3 regions of the Comamonas flocculans genome follow, and region 1 is predicted to be linked to each of the others. Evidence: riboswitches for the same ligand, from Rfam matches in the RefSeq annotation. Region 1 holds a riboswitch; each other region holds the start of a gene.
The links. A riboswitch is a leader RNA that binds a small molecule or an ion and turns the genes downstream of it on or off. The one in region 1 is predicted to bind thiamine pyrophosphate.
Positions count from the first base shown of each region.

Region 2: another riboswitch for thiamine pyrophosphate. It lies ahead of thiC (phosphomethylpyrimidine synthase ThiC); the one in region 1 lies ahead of FOZ74_RS13780 (purine-cytosine permease family protein).
Region 3: another riboswitch for thiamine pyrophosphate. It lies ahead of thiM (hydroxyethylthiazole kinase); the one in region 1 lies ahead of FOZ74_RS13780 (purine-cytosine permease family protein).

Region 1 is NZ_CP042344.1:2,884,051-2,891,489, reverse strand. Features, by position in the region: gene ppc (phosphoenolpyruvate carboxylase) at 1-1,036, opposite strand, end outside; gene hemC (hydroxymethylbilane synthase) at 1,155-2,093, shown strand; gene FOZ74_RS13800 (uroporphyrinogen-III synthase) at 2,086-2,907, shown strand; gene FOZ74_RS13795 (uroporphyrinogen-III C-methyltransferase) at 2,897-3,985, shown strand; gene FOZ74_RS13790 (heme biosynthesis protein HemY) at 3,998-5,263, shown strand; gene fdxA (ferredoxin FdxA) at 5,375-5,704, shown strand; TPP riboswitch at 5,733-5,825, shown strand; gene FOZ74_RS13780 (purine-cytosine permease family protein) at 5,891-7,177, shown strand; gene thiD (bifunctional hydroxymethylpyrimidine kinase/phosphomethylpyrimidine kinase) at 7,260-7,439, opposite strand, start outside.
Region 2 is NZ_CP042344.1:1,729,766-1,737,204, forward strand. Features, by position in the region: gene nadC (carboxylating nicotinate-nucleotide diphosphorylase) at 1-41, opposite strand, end outside; gene thiC (phosphomethylpyrimidine synthase ThiC) at 119-1,999, opposite strand; TPP riboswitch at 2,078-2,188, opposite strand; gene FOZ74_RS08405 (TonB-dependent receptor) at 2,250-4,427, opposite strand; gene FOZ74_RS08410 (DUF2218 domain-containing protein) at 4,465-4,788, opposite strand; gene FOZ74_RS08415 (ABC transporter ATP-binding protein) at 4,785-5,597, opposite strand; gene FOZ74_RS08420 (FecCD family ABC transporter permease) at 5,594-6,631, opposite strand; gene FOZ74_RS08425 (alpha/beta hydrolase) at 6,628-7,439, opposite strand, start outside.
Region 3 is NZ_CP042344.1:1,330,658-1,338,096, forward strand. Features, by position in the region: gene FOZ74_RS16295 (class I SAM-dependent DNA methyltransferase) at 1-1,720, shown strand, start outside; gene FOZ74_RS06475 (hypothetical protein) at 1,717-1,986, shown strand; gene thiE (thiamine phosphate synthase) at 2,020-2,667, opposite strand; gene thiM (hydroxyethylthiazole kinase) at 2,664-3,482, opposite strand; TPP riboswitch at 3,473-3,571, opposite strand; gene FOZ74_RS06490 (NAD-dependent protein deacetylase) at 3,609-4,457, opposite strand; gene FOZ74_RS06495 (sensor domain-containing protein) at 4,474-7,005, opposite strand; gene holA (DNA polymerase III subunit delta) at 7,089-7,439, opposite strand, start outside.

The sequences.
Region 1 (7,439 bases):
GCTCGTCGCTGCGGTGCGCGCTCACGTCGCCCGAGGCCTCGGCCAGCGCCAGCAGTGCGGGCGACACCTGCACCAGCCGGGCCGACAGCGACAGCTCGCGCCCCAGCGCATGCACCTCGCCGAGGTAGTGGCGCAGCGCCACCTCGGCCTGGCGGCGCAGCGCCAGCCTGAGCGTGTCGGCACCCACGTTGGGATTGCCGTCGCGGTCGCCCCCTATCCACTGGCCCATGCGCAGAAAGCTCGCCACCGGGCCGCTGTCGCCCAGCTGCTGCTCCAGGTCGGCATAGATCCTGGGGATTTCGCCGATGAAGGTGGATTCGTAATAGGACAGCGCGTTCTCGATCTCGTCGGCCACGGTCAGGCGCGAGACGCGCAGCAGCCGTGTCTGCCACAGCTGCGCCACGCGGGCGCGCAGGCCGGCCTCGTTGGCGGCGATCTCGCGCGGGGTGAGGATATCGCGCGCGCTGTTGTAGAGCTGGGCGCGTGCGCCGATGTCGTCGCGCGCGGCCAGCAGCTGGGCAATCTCGCGCTCGGCGTCCAGGATGCTTTTGCGCTGTACCTCGGTGGGGTGGGCGGTGAGCACCGGCACCACATAGCTTTGCGCCAGGGTCTGCACCACCGCCTGCGGTGCGATGCCGGCCCAGCGCAGGCGCGCCAGCGCCACGTCGATGCCGCCTTCCTGGCTGCTGCCGGCGCGCTCGTGGATCTGGCGGCGGCGGATGTGGTGGCGGTCTTCGGCCAGGTTGGCCAGGTGGCTGAAATAGGTGAAGGCGCGGATCACCTTGACCGTTTCCTCCCCGCTGAGCGACTTGAGCAGGCGCTTGAGCGCGCGGTCCGCCCCCTGGTCGTCGTCGCGGCGAAAGGCCACCGAGAGCTGGCGGACCTGCTCCACCAGCCCGAACACGCCCTCGCCCTCCTGCTCGCGGATCACGTCGCCCAGGATGCGCCCGAGCAGGCGGATGTCGGCGATCAGCGGGGCGTCCTTATCCTTGCGGTGCGCGGGCGCGCTGCGGCGGGGCTGAGCGGGTTCTGTCATGGGTGGGCCTTGACGAGGGTCATGCATATGTTGCATTGCAGCATGCGTGAAGTGTAAACGCCTTCGGTCGCCTGGGCGACATGGCGCCGGCAAGCACGCACTGCGACACAATCGCGCCATGACGGCAAGCAACGCAAACCCCCTGTCCCTGACCATCGCCACGCGCGAAAGCCAGCTGGCGCTGTGGCAGGCCCGGCATGTGCAGGCCCTGCTGCAGGCGCGCGGCCATGTGGTGCGGCTGCTGGGCATGACCACGCGCGGCGACCAGATCCTGGACCGCGCGCTCTCCAAAGTCGGCGGCAAGGGCCTGTTCATCAAGGAGCTGGAAGTGGCGCTGGAAGAAGGCCGCGCCGACCTGGCGGTGCATTCGCTCAAGGACGTGCCCATGCAGCTGCCGCCCGGCTTTGCGCTGGCCTGCGTGATGGCGCGCGAAGACCCGCGCGACGCCTTCGTCTCACCGCGGCACGCCAGCCTGCAGGAGCTGCCGCCGGGCGCGGTGGTCGGCACCTCCAGCCTGCGCCGCCAGGTGCTGCTGCACGCGCTGCGCCCGGACCTGCGCATCGAGCCGCTGCGCGGCAACGTCAACACCCGACTGCGCAAGCTCGACGAGGGGCAGTACGCGGCCATCGTGCTGGCGGCCGCGGGGCTCAAGCGCCTGGGCCTGGCCGGGCGCATCCGCGCCACCTTCGAGCCGGCCGAGATGCTGCCCGCCGCCGGCCAGGGCGCACTGGCCATCGAGGTGCGCAGCGAGCGCAGCGACGTGCTGGCCGCGCTGGCGCCGCTGGCCGACGAGCGCACCTGGCTTGCGGTGACGGCCGAGCGCGCGGTCAGCCGTGCCATGGGCGGCAGCTGCTCCATGCCGCTGGCGGCGCACGCGCAGTGGCAGGGCGCGGTGCTGCAACTGCAGGCCGCCTGGGGCGCCGTGCAGGGCGGTCAGCCACTGGTGCGCGCAGGCGGCAGTGCCAGCGCCACCACTTTGGCGCAAGCCGATGCGCTGGGCCTGGCCGTCGCCGCCCAGTTGCAGGCGCGCGGCGCCGTGGCCGAACGCGATGCCTGAGCGCTGGCTGCGGCGCACCATCGTCACGCGCGCGGCGCCGGACGCCGAACGCTGGGTGGCCGCCCTGCAGCAGCAGGGCATCGCCGCCCTCGCCCTGCCGCTGCTGGCGATCCGCGCCTTGAGCGTGCCGGCGCTGCGCCAGGGACTGCAGCAGGCGCGCCAGCGCTCTGGCGACTACCAGGCGCTGATGTTCGTCAGCGGCAATGCGGTACGCCATTTTTTTGAACAAAATACGGCTCAAACGCTTGCTGGACCAGCGCCAGCAGCTATCAAAACGCGATGCTGGGCGCCCGGCCCGGGCACGGTGCGCGCGCTGCAGTCCTGCGGCGTGCCGGCGGCGCTGATCGACGGGCCGCACGACCATGCCGCGCAGTTCGACTCCGAGGCGCTGTGGCAGCAGGTGGCGCCGCAGATCGGTCCGGGCACGCGCGTGCTCGTCGTGCGCGGCACCGGCGACCCGCAGTGCGCCCAGGGCCAGGGGCGCGACTGGCTGGCGCGCCGGCTGGCCGCGGCGGGTGCGCGGGTGGACCTGATCGCCAGTTACGAGCGCTGTGCCCCGCCGCTGGACGAGAGCGCGCAGGCCCTGGCCCGCGCCGCCGCGGGCGACGGCTCGCTGTGGCTGTTCAGCAGCAGCGAGGCGCTGGCCCACCTGCCGGCGCTGGCGCCAGGGCAGGACTGGAGCGGCGCGCGCGCCCTGGCCACCCATCCGCGCATCGCCGAGGCCGCGCGCCGGGCGGGCTTCGCCCAGGTGCGCGACTGCCGCCCGGCGCTGGCCGACGTGGCGGCATCGATAAAATCCTGGCATGAGCACTGAGCACCCTTCCCTTCCCGCCGGTGATGCGGTGCCCGTGGCGCCGCAGCCTCCGGCCGCCGCCGCGCCGTCCCGCGCCGGCGCGCTGCTCACCAGCGTGCTGGCTCTCGTGGCGCTGGCGGCACTGGTCATGTCGGGCATGCTCTGGCAGCGCCTGTCCAACATTCAGGAGCAGCTGGCGCGCCAGAGCGCCGACGCCGGCGCACAGGCCACCGAGGCGCGCACCCTGGCGCGCGAGGCGCAGGACCAGGCGCGCGACGCCAGCGCCCGCATGAGTGTGATGGAGTCGCGCGTGGCCGAGGTGGCGCTGCAGCGCAGCCAGCTCGAGGAGCTCACGCAAAGCCTGTCGCGCACGCGCGACGAAAACCTGATCGCCGACGTGCAGGCCAGCATCGCGCTGGCGCAGCAGCAGGCCGAGCTCACCGGCAGCCTGCAGCCGCTGGTCGGCGCGATGAAAAACGCCCACCAGCGCGTGGAGCGCGCCGCCCAGCCGCGCCTGGCGCCGGTGCTGCGCGCGCTGGAGCAGGACACCGAAAACCTGGAGCGCGCCAGGGTCACCGACACCGCCGGGCTGCTCGGGCGCCTGGACAACCTGGTGCGCCAGGTCGACGAGCTTGCGCTGAGCAACGACGTGGCCCTGGCCAGCGACATGCGCCCCGCGGGGGCCTCCGTCACCCGCGCGGGCGCCGATGCCGCCAGCGCCCGGCCGGCCTGGCAGGCGGCGCTGCAGACCCTGTGGAGCGGCGTGCGCGACCAGGCGCTGAGCCTGGTGCGCATCAGCCGCGTGGACCGGCCCGACGCGGTGCTGCTGGCGCCCGAGCAGGCCTGGTTCCTGCGCCAGAACCTGAAGCTGCAACTGGCCAATGCGCGCCTGAGCATCCTCGCGCGGCGCCTGGACAACGCACGCACCGAGCTGGCCGCGGCGCAGCGCGGCTTCGTGCGCTACTTCGACGCGAGCGGGCGGCGCTCCCAGGGCTTTCTTGCCGCGCTGCAGCAACTGCAGGCCAACCTGCACGACACCGAAATCCCCCAACCCACCGACACCTATTCCGCGCTCGCCACCGCGGCGGCCGGTCGCTGAGCGGGAGCGGACATGCGCGCGGCACTGTGGTTCCTGGCACTGTTTGGCGCGGCCGTCGCGGTCGCGGTGTTTGCGGGCAACAACCAGGGCACGGTCACCGTGTTCTGGCCGCCCTGGCGCATCGACCTGTCACTGAACCTGGTGCTGGTGCTGCTGTTTGCCGGCATCTTGCTGATCTACGGCGCGCTGCACGGCCTGTCGGCGCTGCGCGAGCTGCCGCGCCAGGCGCGGCGCTGGCGCCAGCAGCAGAAAGAGCGCGCGATGCACGGCGCGATGCTCGACGCCATCGCGCAGCTGCTGGCCGGGCGCTTCGTGCGTGCGCGCAAGGCCGCGCAGGCGGCACTGGTCCAGCAGGAGGCGCTGGCCGCGGCGGACAACCCGCCCCCGCACGGCGGCCAGCTGCGCACGCTGGCGCACGTGGTGGCGGCCGAAAGCTCGCACGCGCTGCAGGACCGCAGCGGCCGCTCCGAGCACCTGGCGCTGGCGCTGGAGGCGCTGGGTGAACACCCCGACAGCGCCGGGCAGGAGCTGCGCGAGGGCGTGCAGCTGCGCTCGGCGCGCTGGCTGCTGGACGAGCGCGACGCCGAAGGCGCGCTGGAGCGCCTGGCCGCCCTGCCCCAGGGCGCGGCGCGGCGCACGCTGGCGCTGCGCACGCGGCTGAAGGCCGCCCGCCTGGCCGGGCGCACGCGCGACGCGCTGGAAACCGCCCGCCTGCTGGCCAAGCACCGCGCCTTCTCGCCCGAGGTCGCGGCCACGCTGGTGCGTACGCTGGCCACGGCGCTGCTGGACGAGGCCCGCGACGACAGCCAGCTGCACGGCGCCTGGCAGGCGCTGGAGCCGCAGGAGCGCACCATGCCCGAAGTGGCCATCCACGCCGCCCGGCGCCATCTGCAGCTCGGTGGCAGCGCAGCCCAGGCCCGCCAGTGGCTGCTGCCCGCCTGGGAGCAGTACGACACGCTGCAGGAACACCAGCGCCACAAGCTGGCGCTGGCTCTGGAAGCCGGGCTGGACGGCATGGACGGCCACTGGCTCGGCCTGATCGAGGCGCGCCAGCGCGCCCAACCACGCGACGCCGCGCTGCAATACCTGGCGGCCAGCGCCTGCCGGCACATGCAGCTGTGGGGCAAGGCCGAGCAGCTCTACAGCGACGCCGGCCAGAACGCCAGCGCCGCCGGCCTGCGCGCGCGCGCCTGGTGCCAGCTGGCCGAGCTGGCCGAGCGACGCGGCGACGCGAGCGCCGCGGCCCAGGCCTGGAAGCGCGCCGCGCAGCTGCATTGAGAAGCCGCTTCACTCTTTTTCCATTGCGCTGATAGGGACGGCCCGCGGCCGGCCCCTGCCAGCGCCACCTAAAATCAGAGCGTTGATTCGTTCCCCCTTGCTGGTAGTGCCATGACCCACGTCGTCTCCGACAACTGCATCAAGTGCAAATACACCGACTGTGTGGACGTTTGCCCGGTCGACTGCTTCGTCGAAGGGCCCAACATGCTCGTGATCAACCCGGACGAGTGCATAGACTGCGCCGTCTGCGTGCCCGAGTGCCCGGCCAATGCCATCTTTGCGGAAGAGGATGTGCCGGCCGATGAGCAGCACTTCATCGCGCTCAACGCCGAGCTGACCAACGCGCCGGGCTGGAAGACCCTGGCGCGGCGCCACGAACCCATGCCGGACGCCGACGAATGGAACGGCGTGCGCGAAAAGCTCAAATACCTGGAGCGCTGACGGCGCGCTGCGCCACTGGCCTACAATCGGCCGCTGCTGGGGGTGCCGAGCGATCGGCTGAGACAGTCCCTTTGAACCTGATTGAGATCATCCTCGCGCAGGGAAGCACGCTCACGACACGGCTGCGAATTCTTCGCCACTGCTTTCTTGTGCGGCTGCCCGCGCGCACGCACAAGGAGCATGCCAGTGAGCACACCATCACCCGCCCGCGCGGCAAACAATGAAGCCCTGACACCGCTGGCCAGCGGCGCACGCGCCTTTGGCTGGCGCGACCACGCCTCGCTGTGGTTCAGCCTGGGCGTGGGCCTGCTGGTAATGCAGGTGGGCGCCTACCTGATACCGGCGCTGAGCACGCGCGAGGCGCTGGCGGCCATCGTCGTCGGCTCCCTCATCGGCGCGGGGCTGCTGGGCTGGGTCGGCAAGCTCGGCTGCGACAGCGGCCTGGCCAGCGCCGGGCTGATGCACGTGGTCTATGGCCGGCGCTTTGCCAGCCTGCCCATCGTGCTCAACATCGTGCAGCTGCTGGGCTGGGGTGCGTTCGAGCTGGTGGTGATGCGCGACGCCACCGTCGCCATCGGCCGGCAGGCGGGCATGCTCACCAGCAGCCAGGGGCCGCTGCTGGCCACGCTCGCCTGGGGCGCGGTGGTGCTGGCGCTCATCAGCGGCTCGATGGTGGCGCTGGTGCGCAAGCTGATCGCGCGCATCGCGCTGCCGCTGGTGGTGCTGTCGCTGTTGTGGCTGAGCTGGCAGTTTTCCGGCATGGCGCAGGCGCAGGGCTTGAGCGCGCTGTGGGAGCGCAGCGGCGACGGGAGCATGGGCGCGCTGTCAGCCATCGACCTGGTGATCGCCATGCCGGTGTCCTGGCTGCCGCTGGTGGCCGACTACGCGCGCCACGGCAGGAGCGGGCGCAGCACGCTGCACGGCACCTGGCTGGGCTACGCGATCGCCAACATCTGGTGCTATGGCCTGGGCGTGCTGGTGGCGCTGGTGCTGCCCAGCGAAAACCTGGTGACCGCGCTGCTGCTGGCCCAGGGCGGCCTGATCGCGCTGTCGCTGATCCTGATCGACGAGATCGACAACGCCTACGGCGACGCCTATTCCGGCTCGGTGTCGCTGCACAGCCTGCAGCCGCGCTGGAGCATCCGCCGCTGGGGCGTGGTGATGGCGCTGGCCTGCACCGGCTTTGCGCTGGTGCTGCCGATGCACAGCCTGGAGCCCTTCTTGCTGCTGCTCAGCTCGGTCTTCGTGCCGCTGTTCGGGGTGATCCTGGGCCGCCTGGCCTTTGGCGTGCCGGCGGCCGCACTGCTGTCGCGGGCGCGCGCCGTGCACTGGGGCGCAACGCTGATCTGGCTCGTGGGCATCGCCTTCTACCACGCGGCGCCGCGCTTCCTGCCGGCGCTGGGCAGCTCGGCGCTGCCCACGCTGGCGCTGTGCTTCGTGCTCGCGCTGCTGACCCGGCGCCCAACAAAATGAGAGCTGCCAGCGCTTTCCAGCCAAGGTTTTACAAATGAAAACTATCGCAAACCCTTTGCTGGCCTGCGCCAGCAGCTATCAATCAGCTAGTCTGCACGATATGCTGAAGCCGCGGCGCATAAGCGTGGTTCAGCGGCCCGTGCCCCTGGCCGGTGCGCACCCGGGCCCCCGCGGTGATCGCGCCCAGGATGTAGCCGCGCGCGTGGCGCACCGCCTGCGCCAGCGGCTGGCCCTGGGCGAGGAAGGCGGCAATCGCCGACGA
Region 2 (7,439 bases), 1.2 Mb from region 1:
AGTTCGGCCGGATTCAAGCGCCAGTGCGGTGTATCGTTCATGTCGGATGGATCATGGCGGGGCCGTTCCCCAAGGGCGGGCATTGTGCCTCGCTCCCGGGCAAGGCCGTGAGGGCGGCTCAACTCCCCGCTTCAGGCGCGGGCACGTAGAGCGAGCCGCCGCCGCGCTTGAACTCGTCGGCCTTGGCGGCCAGCCCGTCGGCGATCGCCTCGCCATCGGCCAGGCCCTTGGCGGCGGCGTATTCGCGCACCTCCTGCGTGATCTTCATCGAGCAGAACTTGGGGCCGCACATGCTGCAAAAGTGCGCCACCTTGGCTGAATCCTTGGGCAGCGTCTCGTCGTGAAAGGCCAGCGCCGTCTCGGGGTCGAGCGAGAGGTTGAACTGGTCGAGCCAGCGAAATTCGAAGCGCGCCTGGGAGAGCGCATCGTCGCGCGAGCGCGCGCCGGGGTGGCCCTTGGCCACGTCGGCCGCGTGCGCCGCGATCTTGTAGGCAATGATGCCCTGCCTGACGTCGTCGCGATCGGGCAGCCCCAGGTGCTCCTTGGGTGTGACGTAGCACAGCATGGCCGTGCCCATCCAGCCGATCATCGCCGCGCCGATGGCGCTGGCGATGTGGTCGTAACCCGGCGAGCAATCGATGGTGAGCGGCCCGAGCGTGTAGAACGGCGCCTCGTGGCAGGTCTTGAGCTGCTCGCTCATGTTGGCCTCGATCAGGTGCATGGGCACGTGGCCCGGGCCCTCGATCATGGTCTGCACGTCGTGCTTCCAGGCGATGTGCGTCAGGTCGCCCAGCGTGCGCAGCTCGGCGAACTGCGCCTCGTCGTTGGCATCGGCGGTGCAGCCCGGGCGCAGGCCGTCGCCCAGGCTGAAGGCCACGTCGTAGCGCTTCATGATGTCGCAGATGTCTTCAAAGTGCGTGTAGAGGAAGCTCTCCTGGTGGTGCGCCATGCACCACTTGGCCATGATGGAGCCGCCGCGCGAGACGATGCCGGTGCGCCTGCGCGCCGTCAGGTGAATGAACGCCAGGCGCACGCCCGCGTGGATGGTGAAGTAGTCCACGCCCTGCTCGGCCTGCTCTACCAGCGTGTCGCGAAACACCTCCCAGGTGAGGTCCTCGGCGATGCCGCCCACTTTCTCCAGCGCCTGATAGATCGGCACGGTGCCGATCGGCACGGGGCTGTTGCGCACGATCCAGTCGCGCGTGGTGTGGATGTTCTTGCCGGTCGAAAGATCCATCACGTTGTCCGCGCCCCAGCGCGTGGCCCAGACGAGTTTTTCCACCTCTTGCTCGATGCTGGAGGTGACGGCCGAGTTGCCGATGTTGGCGTTGATCTTCACGAGGAAGTTGCGCCCGATGGCCATAGGCTCGACCTCGGGGTGGTTGATGTTGGCCGGGATGATGGCTCTGCCGCGCGCGACTTCATCGCGCACGAATTCGGGCGTGATCACTGGCGGCAGGCTCGCGCCCAGCGGGTGGCCGGCCAGGCGCCGCTCGCGCGCGGCGTCCGAGAGGTAGGCGCGCATCCATTCGCGCTTGCCGTTCTCGCGCAGCGCGACGTATTCCATCTCGGGCGTGACGATGCCGCGCCTTGCGTAGTGCATCTGCGTGACATTGGCGCCGCTCCTTGCGCGCCGGGGCTGGCGCTGCAAGCCCGCGGCCTGCTCGCGCAGCGCGGCAAGCTGCCCGGCGGTCTCGTCCTTGCGCCCATCATCGATCGCCTCGGGCGCGCGGCCCGCGTAGCTTTCGGTGTCGCCGCGCTCGGCGATCCAGGCACCGCGCACGCTGGGCAGGCCACGTCTCACGTCGATGGTCACGGCCGGGTCGGTGTACGGCCCGGAGGTGTCATAGACGCTGACGGTCTCGCCATTGGTCAGGCGAATGTCGCGCACCGGCACGCGCAGGTCGGCACGGCTGCCGGGGATGTAGGCCTTGCTGGAGGAGGGAAAGGGCTCGCGTGCGCGGGCGAGCAATTGCGGGAAAGAATCGGGAGCGTTCATGGGCGGTGCATTCCTCAAAAATGGATGGAATGCTCCGCAATCGGTGGGCATGCGCGCATGCGCCCAAGGCGCACGGTACATGTTCACTGCAGCTCTTCTTACGCTGGTACTAACCAGATCAAGTTCGCGGTTCCAGTGGGTAGGCCCACCATCTCAGCACGCCTGTCTCGTGCACCCCGGAGCGGGCGCGAGTATAGGCGACGGCGGGCAGTTCCTGCCCCCGCCGGTTGCGCACCGCCTGCCGGGCCGATCAGAACGACACCGTTGCCGACAGTCGGAAGGTGCGCGGTGCGCCAGGCATCACGAAGCCGTCGCCAAAGGTGCCTATCCAGTAGTTGCGGTCGGCCAGGTTTTGCACGCTGGCGTTCAGGCGCAGGGGCATGCCGGACAGCCTGGTCGCGTAGCTGGCGTTCAGGTCCAGCCGGCTCCAGGCGGGCATGCGCAGTTTGTTGCCCGAATCGGCCCATTGCGCGCCGGTGTGGATCACGCGCGCGCCGAGCTTGAGGCCCTGCACGGGGGTTTGCCAGTCCAGGCCGATGCGCGCGCGCCATTCAGGGGTGCCGAAGGTGTCACGCCCGGTGTTGCGCTGCTGCGAGCGGATGTGGGTGATGCCGCCGAGCAGCGAGACGTTTTGGGTCAGCATGCCGTACACGCTCCATTCCAGGCCCTGCAGGCGCTGCACGCCGGCGTCGGCCAGCAGGGGCAGGGCCGCGCCCGCATCCACGCTGATGAAGGAGGGACGCTTGATCCGGAAGGCGCTGATGGTGTGCGTGAGCTCGCCGGCCTGCAGCTTCACGCCCAGCTCCATCTGTTTGGTGACCCGGGGAGCCAGGGCTTCGCCCGCATTGGCGTAGGTGGGGCCGACGACCTGGCCGGGCTCCAGCCCCTCGGTGTAGTTGCCGAACAGCGAGACGCCATCGCCCCAGGGCTGCACCACGGCCGCGAGCATGGGGGAGAAGCGGCTTTTGCCGTAATCGGAAGCCTTGCCGCCAACCAGCGGGGTCTTCACGCCCTGGTGGCGTGCGCCCACGGTCAGCTGCACAGTGTCATGTGCAAAGCCCATGGTGTCGGCCACGGCGAAGGAGCGGAACGCGTTCTTCGTCGTGTAGCCGCCCCAGGCCGGCGCGGCGGGGAAGACCGGCGTCACCGGGTCGTACAGGTTGGTGTCGTAGCAGTAGTTGCAGGCGGTGTTGTACGAGCCCTCTTCGTGCTTGAGCACGTTGGCCGAAAGCTGCAGGCGGTGGCGCACGGCGCCGGTGTCAAATTTGCCGATGACTCCGGCCTCTGCCGTGCGCCTTTCGGATGCGGCGTGCACGTGGTAGATCGCGCCGCGCGTGCCGCCGTCGGCGCCGGTGACGAAGGCGCGGGTGCCGAACAGCAGGCCCTGGCCATCGGCCTCGGAGCCGCCCACGGCCAGATAGCCCTGCCAGTCGGGCGTGAAATCGAACTCCGCGCGGGCCAGCGCGCCGCGGTTGCCGTACTTGCCGTGCGTGCCGCGGAACATGTTGGTGTCGCCCTGGGGCGCAGCGAGCAGGCGGCCCACGCCGGGAATCGCCGCGTTGCCCAGGAAGTTGAACATGCCGGGGCTGCCGTTGTCGATCTGGTTCTCGCTGTCGTACACGTCCAGCGAGAAGCGCGCGCGCTCGCCCAGGTAGTCCAGCGCCAGCGCGCCGACGCGGCGCTTTTGCGTCTCGTCCCGGGCGCCCATCTCGCCCGCGCCATACACGCCGTTGAAGCGCAGCCCCCAGCGCTGCTCCTCGCCAAAGCGCCGGCCCACGTCGGCATGGGCCTGAAAGTACGCGTGCGTGCCGTAGGTCAGCGTCAGGTCGGCCACCGGTTCGGCCAGTGCGCGCTTGGTCACCATGTTGACCGTGCCCGCCACGCTGGAAGCCGGCGGCATGCCCGAAAGCAGCACGTTGGGGCCGCGCAGCACCTCGATGCGCTCGAACATCTCCACCGGCACCGCATTGGCCGGGGCAATGCCGTACAGGCCGTTGGTGGCGATGTCCATCGCGCCCATGTCCAGGCCGCGCAGGTTGAAGTTCTGCAGCAGGTGGTACTTGTTGGTGGTGAAGACCACGGCGGGGTCGTTCTCCAGCACGTCCTGCAGCGTCAGCGCCGACCAGTCCTCGGCCAGCTCGCGCGTGTAGGCGTTGACGTGCACGGGTGCCTCCATGATGGATGTGGCCCCCAGGATGCCCAGGCGCGCGCCGGAGGCGGCCTTGTGGCCGGGTGCGCGCAGCGGCAGGTCTTCGCGCTCGTACTTGCTGCGCACGGTGAGCGCGGGCAGCGCCGGGGTCTGGGCAGCGTCCTGGCGCGGCGCAGGCACCGCCGTCTGGGCCTGCAGCGCGGAGCTGGTGCCGGCGGCCAGAAGCAGCGCCATCAGGGTGTTCAGCCGCCATGTGCGGGCGGGGGTTTTCGTGCTCATGGTGAGGTCCTTTTCTTGAAAGCTGCAAAGGCGGGAATCAGTGCGCATCGGGGATGTCGAGGGTGTCGGAGGTGGGCGGCAGTTCCTGCCACTGCACGGCCAGCGGGTTCTTGCGCGAGAACAGCCTCAGGTGCTCGTCGATCACCGCGCACACGCGCGCCAGCGCCTCGGGGTCGGGTGCGCTGCAGGCGAAGTGCAGCGCCTCATCGTCGGCACGCAGCTCGCACTGCCCCCAGGGGAACCGGGCATGGCCCTGGAAGGCGCTGTACTGCACGCTGATCTTGCGGTTGAAGTGGTAGCACAGGCGCTGCAGCCAGCGGCTGGCTTCGGTGGTGGCGACATGGCCGTGGGTGTGGTTCATCGTGGGTCTTCGTCGGGAATGGCGAGGGCGCTGTCGGCCAGCACCAGCGGATGGCCGCGCGAGCAGCGCTCGACGCGCGCCTGCACGCCGTAGGCCGCGCGCAGCAGCTCGGGGGTCAGCACCCCGGCGGGGCGGCCGGCGGCCAGCATTCGGGCGTGTGGCCGGCCCGGGCCCAGCACCACCACCTGCTGGCAAAAGCGCAGCGCCAGGTTCAGGTCGTGCACGGCCATCAGGGCCAGCGTCTGCCCCTGAGCCACCAGCGCGTGCACGGCCTGCAGCACCAGCAGTTGCCAGCGCAGGTCCAGCGCGCTGGTGGGTTCGTCCAGCAGCAACAGGCGCGGCGCGCGCACCAGCACCTGGGCCAGGCCGATCATCTGGCGCTGCCCGCCGGAGAGCTGGTTCAAGGGGCGCAGCGCCAGCGCCTTCAGCCCCAGGGTGGCGAAGGTGTGTTCGATGGCGGCTTCGGCCTGGCTGCGGCCCAGGCCGGGGCGGCTGGCGTGCAGGCTGCTCAGCATGGCCTCATAGGCCACGAGTGAACTGGCCTGGGGCAGCGCCTGGGGCAGATAGCCCACGCGGCGCAGGCGCTCTCGCGGGGGCAGGCGGGCCAGATCGATGCCGTCGAGCAGCACCCGCCCCTGCACCGGGTGCAAACCGGCGATGGCCTTGAGCAAGGTGGATTTGCCCACGGCGTTCGGCCCCGCCAGCGCGACCAGCGTGCCCGGCGCGATGCGCTCCAGGCTCAAGTCATGCAGCACCGGGCGGCGCGCGTAGCCGGTGCTGATTTGCTGCAGCATCAGGCCCGCGTTCATGCGCCCCTCCTGCGCGAGAGCACCAGCGCCATGAACATGGGCACGCCCACCAGCGCGGTGATGATGCCTATGGGCAGCACCACGCCGGGCACCAGCGTCTTGCTCAGAATCGATGCGCCCGAGAGCATTACCGCCCCGGCCAGCGCGCTGCCCGGCAGGTAGCTGCGGTGGTCTTCGCCCAGCAGCAGCCGGGCGATGTGCGGCCCCACCAGGCCGACGAAACCGATGGTGCCGACGAAGGCCAGCGCGGTGGCCGCCAGCAGGCTCACGCGCAGCAGCGTGATGAGGCGCAGGCGCTCCACGGCGATGCCCAGGCTGCGCGCCTGCTCCTCGCCCGCGCGCAGGGCGGTGAGTGGCCAGGCGTTGCACGCCGACCAGGCGGCGCAGGCCGCCAGCACGCCGGCGACGATGGCGATCTTGTTCCAGGTGGCGCGCGCGAGGCTGCCCATGGTCCAGAACACGATCTGCTGCAGCGCGTTGCTGTCGGCGACGTACTGCATCAGCCACAGCAGCGCCTCGAAGGAAAACAGCAGCGCGATGCCGAACAGCACCACCGTGTCCACCGTCGCGCCGTGGCGCCAGGCGAGCCACTGGATCAGCAGCGTGGCCACCGCCGCGAAGGCGAAGGCGCACAGCGGTACGGCCAGGTTCTCGCCCCAGACCATGACGGTGAGCCCGCCCACCATGGCCACCGCCGCGCCCACCGCCGCGGCGGCCGAGACCCCCAGCGTGAACGGGCTGGCCAGCGGGTTGTTCAGCGCCGTCTGCATCTGCGCCCCGGCCAGGCCCAGCGCCGCGCCCACCAGCAGCGCCATCAGCGCGTAGGGCAGGCGCACCTCCCAGAGGATGATGCGCTGCTCCAGTGCCAGGTCGGCGGGGCGCACCAGCCCGTCCAGCACCGTGGCCAGCGGCAGGCCCGCGGGGCCGGTGGCCAGGTCCAGCGCCAGCATGGCGCACAGCAGCAGCGCCATGCCCGCCAGCAGCCACAGGCGCAGCGCGGCAAAGCGCCGGTAGCGTGCGGCCAGCGTGCTCATGCCTGGTCTCCGGCGGCCCAGGCCAGCGCCTGCTGCACTGCGGGGGCCATGCTGCTGCCGTGGTCGGCACCGGCAAAGGAGGTGAATTGCAACGCCAGGCCGGGTGTGCCGCGCAGACCCCGGATCAGGGCTTGCAGGTGTTCGCCAGCGTGCCGCTCGCGGGCGATGGCGGCGCGGGCTGGGTCGGCGGGGGGGGCCGCCTCGCGCGCGCCCTGGGTGAGCAGCAGGCGCAGCGCGCAAGCATCGGCGCGCCGGCGGGCGGTGAAGCGCTCTTGCTCCTGCACGATGAAACCGCCGCGCCACCACACCGAGGGGCTGGCCGCGACATAGGTCTGAAAGCCGCCCGGCCGCGTGAACAGCGCATGCAGCACGCACAGCCCGCCGTAGGAATGGCCGAAGAAGGTCTGGCGCGCGGCATCCACCGGCGCGGCGCGCGCCACCATGGGCCGCACCACGGCGTCGATGAAGTCGAGGAAGGCATCGGCTCCGCCTTCGGGGCGGCCGCGTTCGCTTGTCGCGGGACCGGGCGCCGGCGGGGTGTAGTCCTGGCTGCGCGCGTCCAGGTCCAGCACCTGCCCTGCCGCCTGCCCGCCCGCATGGCCCATGCCCACGATGAGCACGCCCGGCGCGGCCCCGCCCGGCCCGCGCGCGTAGCGGTTGCGCATGAGCTGCGCGGCCAGCGCGAACAGCAGGTCGCCGTCCAGCAGGTACAGCACCGGCCAGCCCTGGGCGGGCGGCGGCGCGGGCGGCACGGCCAGCATGATGCGGTGCCTGCGGGTGCCCGCGGCCAGATCGATCTGCCGTGTGC
Region 3 (7,439 bases), 1.6 Mb from region 1:
CAACCCGGTGCTGGAGCCGCTTGAGCAAATCGAATGCCGCGACGCGCTGCTGACTTGGCCCCTTCCCCCTCTGGGGGAAGGCCGGGATGGGGGCCAGCCCACCCCCATCGAAGCCGCCTGGCCGCGCGCTGACGTGGTGGTGGGCAATCCGCCGTTTCTGGGGGACCGAAAGATGATCCGGGAGCTGGGCGAGGCCTACACCTTCGCGCTGCGCAAGACCTACGAAGGCCGCGTTCCGGGCGGCGCCGACCTCGTGTGCTACTGGTTTGAAAAAGCGCGCGCGGCCATGGCCGGGCAAGCACTGAACGCGGCTGGTTTCGTGGCCACCAATTCCATCCGGGGCGGCGCCAACCGCAAGGTGCTCGACGCCATCGTGCGGGATAGCCGCATCTTCGAAGCGTGGAGCGACGAGCCATGGGTGAACGAAGGCGCAGCGGTGCGCGTGTCGCTGGTGGCATTCGGCCACTTCAGCCAAGCCGCGACCTTGAACGGCGATCAGGTCCCAGCGATCGCTTCAGACTTGACGAACCTGAGCCACCCCGAAAGCGACCTCACGCACGCCACGCGCTTGCGCGAGAACGCCGACGCCTCATTCATCGGCACGCAAAAAAACGGACCATTCGATGTACCGGGCGATGTCGCGCGCGCGTGGCTGGCCTTGCCCAATCCGCATGGGCAATCCAACGCCATCGTCGTTCGCCCGTGGGCCAACGGCCTCGATATCACAAGGCGCCCGCAAGACCGTTGGGTGATCGACTTTGGCGTGGACATGCCGCAAGACCAGGCGGCGTTGTTTGAAACGCCGTTTCAACACGTGCTGACGCACGTCAAGCCCACCCGCGTGAACGTCAGGCGAGACTGGCACCGGACGAACTGGTGGTTGTTCGGCGACTCTCGCCCCGGGCTGCGCAAGCTGGCCGCGAACATCGAGCGCTTGATCGTCACGCCCATGGTCGCCAAGCACCGCCTGTTCGCGTGGCTGCCCGCGTGCCAAATTCCAGAGAACCTTTGCGTCGCCATCGCCCGCGCCGACGACACCACCTTCGGCATCCTGCACAGCCGCATGCACGAGCTCTGGTCGCTGCGCATGGGCACCTCGTTGGAAGACCGCCCGCGCTACACCCCCACCACCTGCTTTGAAACCTTCCCCTTCCCCGTCGGCCTCGCGCCCGCAGACACCGCCCACCAGCGCACCGAGCCCATCGAAGGCGGCGCGCTGATCCCCGCCGACCTGCCTGAAGTTCCTTTCGAGAATTTCAAGCCAAATCAGCCTCCAGCCCTTGCCAGTCAAGCGCAACCAGCTATCAATTCAAAATCACCCGCAACCGCCCCGGCGACGCTGCGCGAACACGCCTGCGCCATCGCCTGCGCCGCGCACCGGCTCGACGCGCTGCGCAGAAACTGGCTCAACCCGCCCGAATGGACTCAGGGCCTGCCCGAGGTGGTGCCGCTGGGCATGAGCACCTCGCCCTACCCCGACCGCATGGCGCCGCGCCCCGGCCTCTCTGAAGCCGACGCCAAGGCGCTCAAGGCGCGCACGCTGACGAAGCTCTACAACCTGCGCCCCGCCTGGCTCGCGCAGGCGCACGCGCAACTCGATGCTGCCGTGGCCGCCGTCTACGGCTGGACGGACTGGCGCAACGACATGCCTGACGAGGACATCCTGCGCCGACTGCTGGCGCTGAACCGGCAGCGCACCCAAACCGAAAGTGCGCCATGACCCGCCCCCGCCCCGCAACGCCTTCCGAAATCGGAGACGGCGAAGACCATCAGGTTGATGTGCACGATCCGCAGGTGCCACCCGCGCTGCGCCGCGACGTGCTGGCGATGATGCAGCCGGGCGATACGCTGTGGCGCTGCCCGCGCCTGGGGGCCCGGCGTGGAGGCTTCGGGTTTTTTGGCACTGCTCGGCAGGACGTGGTGATCGAGTGGTGGTTGCTGGACGCCCAGGGCGAGCTGATCGAGGCGTTCTGGGAAGAATCCTGAGCCCAAACCCGGCGGTTGACCGGCAGGTGGCGTTCAGCCCCAGGCCGCGCGCAGCCGCCGCGTCGCCGCCGCCACATCCGGCTGGCCGCAGATGGCCGATACCACCGCCACGCCCGCCGCGCCGCAGCGGCGCACCTGCGCCACGCGGCCGATGTCGATACCGCCAATCGCCACGCAGGGCCAGGGGCTGGCGCGGGCGATGTCGGCCAGAACTTCGGGGCCGCCGGCGGGCGCCGCATCGGGCTTGGTCTGCTGCGCCCAGACCGGGCCCACGCCCAGGTAGTCCAGCGTGCCTGCGGGCAGCGCCAACGCGGCCTGCAAGTGGGCCGGTGTCTGCACCGACAGGCCGAGCCAGCGCGCAGGGCCGATCAGGCGGCGCGCCTGCACCGCACCCATGTCCCCCTGGCCCACGTGCGCGCCATCGGCACCGATCTCGGCCACCAGGTGCACGCGGTCATTCACGATCAGCGGCACGCCGCTGCCTGCCAGCACCTGCGCCAGCGCGCGCCCGAGCGCGACGAATTCGGCATCGCTGCCGTGCGGCTCGCGCAGCTGCACCAGCGTCGCGCCCGCCGCGACGGCCTCGGCCACGGTACGCGCGACGCCGTGGGCGCCGCACAGGCCAGTGTCGGTGATGAGGTACAGCCGCAGGTCGAGCGGCGCGCGCGCCGGTGCGGTCATGCGAGCTTCAGGCGCGCGGCCAGCGCCTCGGGCGTGAGCGCATGCAGCTCGTCGAGCAGCGCCACGGCAAAACTGCCCGGGCCGTGGCTGGACTGCGCCGCCCCGTCCGCCGCCACGGTCAGCAGCGCGGTGGCTGCCGCAGCCGCCAGCAGCGCATCGCCCGTGACGCCCGCAAACGCCGCCATCAACGCACCCAGCGCACAGCCCGCGCCGGTCACGCGCGTGAGGAGCGGGTGGCCATTGGCGATGCGCACCAGCCGCTGGCCATCGGTGATCTGGTCGACGGCGCCGCTCACCGCCACCACGCAGGCGTGCGTGCGCGCGAGCATCACGGCGGCATCGACCGCCTGGTCGGCTGCGGCGGTGGATTCCACGCCCTTGCCGCCCTGGCCGCCGGCGAGCGCCAGGATTTCCGAGCCGTTGCCACGCACAACGGCCGGGTGGTGCGCGCCCAACAGCTCCAGCGCGATGGAGGTGCGCCAGGGCACGGCGCCCGCGGCCACGGGGTCGAGCACCCAGGGCACGCCTGCGCCCTCTGCCCCGCGCACCGCCGCGCGCATGGCTTGTGCGGTCTCCTCGTACGGCGTGCCCAGGTTGACCAGCACGCCGGCGCTGATCGCGGCAAAGCCCTCGGCCTCGCGCGCGTTGTCCACCATGGCAGGGGCGCAGCCAGCCGCCAGCAGCGCGTTGGCGGTGAAGTTGGCGACGACGATGTTGGTCAGGCACTGCACCAGCGGCGCGCGCTCGCGCAGGGCGTGCAAGGCATCGGCAAACTGCCGCGGCTGCAGGGAATCGAAAGACGGGGAGGGGCTCATGAGGACGTTCCTACGCCAGGATGATCTGGATCAGGTTCAACGGGTGTGCTCTCAGCACGGACCAGCTCCGTGCACCCCGCGTCAAAGGGGCGATCTTAGTGCAGTGTGCTTCGGCGCAGTGCGCGGTCAGACACCCGCTTCCAGCAGCGCGGCCAATTGCCCGAGCGCCTGCCCCACCGGCTGGCGCAGCTTCAGTGCCAGCAATTCATCGGCACGCGTGCGCCCCAGATTGACCGCGGCAAGGGGCTTGCCCCATTCGGCGGCGGCCCGGGCGAAGCGATAGCCGGAAAACACCATGAGGGAGGAACCGGCGACGAGCAGCGCGTCGGCCTCGCGCAGCGCGGCCATCGCTGCCTGCACCCGCTCGCGCGGCACGCTTTCACCAAAGAACACCACGTCGGGCTTGAGCACGCCGCTGCCGCAGGCCGGGCAGGCGGGCACCACGAAGCTGGAAAAGTCCAGTCCCTCCAGACAGGCGTCGCCGTCGGGGGCGCTACGCACGTCGGGTGGCAGGTGCGCCGGCAACCAGCCGCGATTGGCGGACTGCAGCCGAGCCTGGAAATCCGCACGGGCCAGCGTGTGGCCGCAGGTCAGACAGCGCACCGCGTCCAGCCGGCCATGCAGGTCAATGACCCGTCGGCTGCCAGCCGCCTGGTGCAGGCCGTCCACGTTCTGCGTGACCAGCAGAGCCACCCGCCCCGCCGCCTCCAGCTGCGCCAGCGCCACGTGCGCGGGGCCGGGGCGGCTGGCGGCGATGCGCGGCCAGCCGACCAGGGAGCGCGCCCAGTAGCGCTGACGCGCCGCCGCCTCGCGCGTGAAGGCCTGGAAACTCATGGGCGCGGGACGCTTCCATTGGCCCTGCAGATCGCGGTAGTCGGGGATGCCGCTTTCGGTGCTGCAGCCGGCTCCGGTCAGCACCACGAGGCGCGGATGGCGCCGCAGCAGTGCGGCCAGCGCCTGCACGTCGTCGGACATCGCCGAGGCGGCGCGCTCAGCGCGCGCCCTGCCCCTGGGCCGGCGCGTACTGGCGCGCCCATTCCAGAAAGGCGTCCAGCGGCATCGGGCGCGCCCAGTGGTAGCCCTGCTGCAGCGCGCAGCCCAGGCGCTGCAGCTCGCACGCCTGCTCGGCGGTTTCCACCCCTTCGCCTATCACCTCGCAATGGAAGGCCTGCGCCAGGCCGATGATGCTCTGCACGATGGTCATGTCGTCGGGGTCGCTGAGCATGTCGCGGATGAAGCTCTGGTCGATCTTGAGCGCGTCCATGGGCAGGCGGCGCAGGTAGGTCAGCGACGAATAGCCGGTGCCGAAGTCGTCCAGCGCCACGCGCATGCCCTTGGCGCGCAGGCGCGTGAGCTCGGCCGAGACGTGCTCGATGTTGTAGAGCGCGGCGCTTTCGATGATCTCCAGCTCGATCAGCGAAGCATCCACCTGCGGATAGCGCTCCAGGCACTGCAGCACCCACTGTGCAAAGCCTTCGTGCTGCAGGTACTGGGCGGAGATGTTCACGCTCAGCGCCAGCGGCCAGCCGGCGGCCTGCAGGCGGCCGATGCAGCGCAGGGCCTCGTCGAAGACCCAGCGATCGAAGGCGATCTCCAGCGCGCTGCCGGCCAGTGCGGGCAGGAAGGCGGCCGGCGAGAGCACGCCGTCCTGCGGATGGTTCCAGCGGATCAGGCATTCGGCGCCGACGATCTGGCGCGTGCCCACGTGCACCTTGGGTTGCAGATAGAGCGCGAACTCGCGCCGCTGCAGCGCCTGCTCCAAGTGCTGCAGCCGCGCCTGCTGCTCCTGCTGGTCGCGCGCGTGCAGCGCGTCGAAGCTGCAAAAACGGTTGCGCCCGGCCTGCTTGGCCTGGTACATGGCCTGGTCGGCGTGGCGCAGCAGGGTGTCGGCGTCGGCGTCGGGCGTGTCCAGCGGGTACAGCGTGTAGCCCATGCTGGCGGTGACGCGCACCTGGTGCACGCCGAGCATGTAGGGGCGACACAGCCGCTGCATCAGCTGGCGCAGCTTGCGTTCGCAGTCGCCGCGGCTGTTCAGGCCGGGCAACAGGATGATGAATTCATCGCCCCCCAGACGCGCGGTGCGGTCGCCGCTGCGCAGCGCAGCGCCCAGGCGCCGCGCCACGCCCACCAGCAGCTGGTCGCCGACGTCGTGGCCCAGCGTGTCGTTGACCGGCTTGAAGCGGTCCAGGTCCAGGTAGACCACGCCCAGCAGGGAGCCGCTGCGCCGCGCCAGCGCCATTTCCTCCTGCAGGTGCTGGGCCAGCTTGAGCCGGTTGGGCAGCTGCGTGAGCACGTCGTAGTGCGCCAGGTGGCGCAGCTGCTCCTGCTGCTCGAGCTGCTGCGTCACGTCCAGGCTCACGCCCAGCATGCGCAGGCCGGGGCCCTGGCCGTCGGGCCGCACGATCTTGCCCAGATTGCGTATCCAGCGCACCGCGCCGCTGCCCAGCACCACGCGCCAGGTCTGGTCGAAGGGCTGCGTCGGGTGTTCGCCATGGGCCTGCGCCGCCTGCTCTATGGCTTGCAGGTCGGCCTCGGTGATGCCGCTGCTGCAGGCCGGCCAGGCCCAGGGGCCGCGCCCCGGCGCAAGGCCGTGCATGGCGCGCCAGCGCTCATCGCCGGTGATCTGGCCGCTGACCAGGTCCCAGTCCCACAGACCCAGTGCCGCGGCCGAGACGGTCAGTGACAGCAGCTCCTCGCGCTCGCGGATGCGCTTTTCGTTGCGGATGCGCTCGGTCACGTCGTGCGCGGAGAACAGCCAGCAGGGCTCCCCGTGGTAGTCGAGCTCGCGTATCGACTGCACCACGGTGCGCTGCTGGCCGCCGCGGATGTAGAGCTTGATCTCGTGGTTGTCCAGCTGGCCCTTGGCATCGATGGCGGCGATCATGCGCGCGCGGTCCTCGGGGTCGTACAGGCCCATCTCGATCGCGCTCAGGCCGCTGGTCTCTTCCTGGTGGATGCCGGTCATCGCCTCCCAGGCGGGGTTGACCAGCAGGTATTTGTTGTCGCTGCGCCGCGAGATGCCCATGGGCAGCGGCACCATGCGAAAGATGTGCGAGAGATGGCGTTCGGACTCGCGCAGCTGTTCTTCGCGCCGACGCGCCTCATCGATGTCCTGCAGGATGCCGCGCAGGCAGCGCACGCGCCCGTTTTCCAGCGCCGGCTCGGCGGCCACCAGCACCCACAACAGGCGCCCGTCGGCGCGCAGGATCTGCAGCGGCATGGACCATGACGCCCCCGCACGCAGGCCGCTCAGCAGGCGCGCACGCAGCTCGGCGCGCCAGGGCGGCGCCACATGGGTGTCGATGAGCCCGGCATCGACCGGGCTGCCCGGCGCCAGGCCCAGCAGGGTATTGCAGGTGTCGGTCCAGAGCGTGACACCCCGGCCCGTGGTGATCTCCCAAACGCCCAGGCCCGCCATGCGCCCGGCCTGCTGCAGCAGCGCGAGCAGCGCCTGCCTGCGACCACCGCGCGCTGGCGCGTCGGGGCCGTCGTCGGCAGGCGGCGGCAACGGTGCATCGCTCATGGCTGCTCAGGATACCAACGACCGCCGGCGTTTGCCAGAGCACAAACACCGACCGGAGGCCATCGCCCGCGCCAGGCGGCGCACTAGCCCCTGGCGGCCTCGCCCTGCGCCACTCGGGCGAGCTGCTGCGCCAGGCGCGCCAGCGCGAGCCAGGGGTCGGAAGGCCAGTCGGGTATCTTCAAACCCTTGACGATGCCGTCCACGCGGTGCGCGGACATCAAGAGCTGCGCCAGGCGCCGCGCGCTCAGTCGCGGCAGCAGGCGCTCGTACAGGCGCTCCTTCTTGCCCCAGACGCGCGCCTCGCGCAGCGCGGCGCCCAGGGGGCGGCCGGCGTCGATGGCGGCGCGCACCCGCGCAAGCTGGCGGATGTCCTCGGCCAGCGCCCAGTGCACCAGCACCTCGGCCTCGCCTTCGGCGCGCAGGCCGTCGAGCAT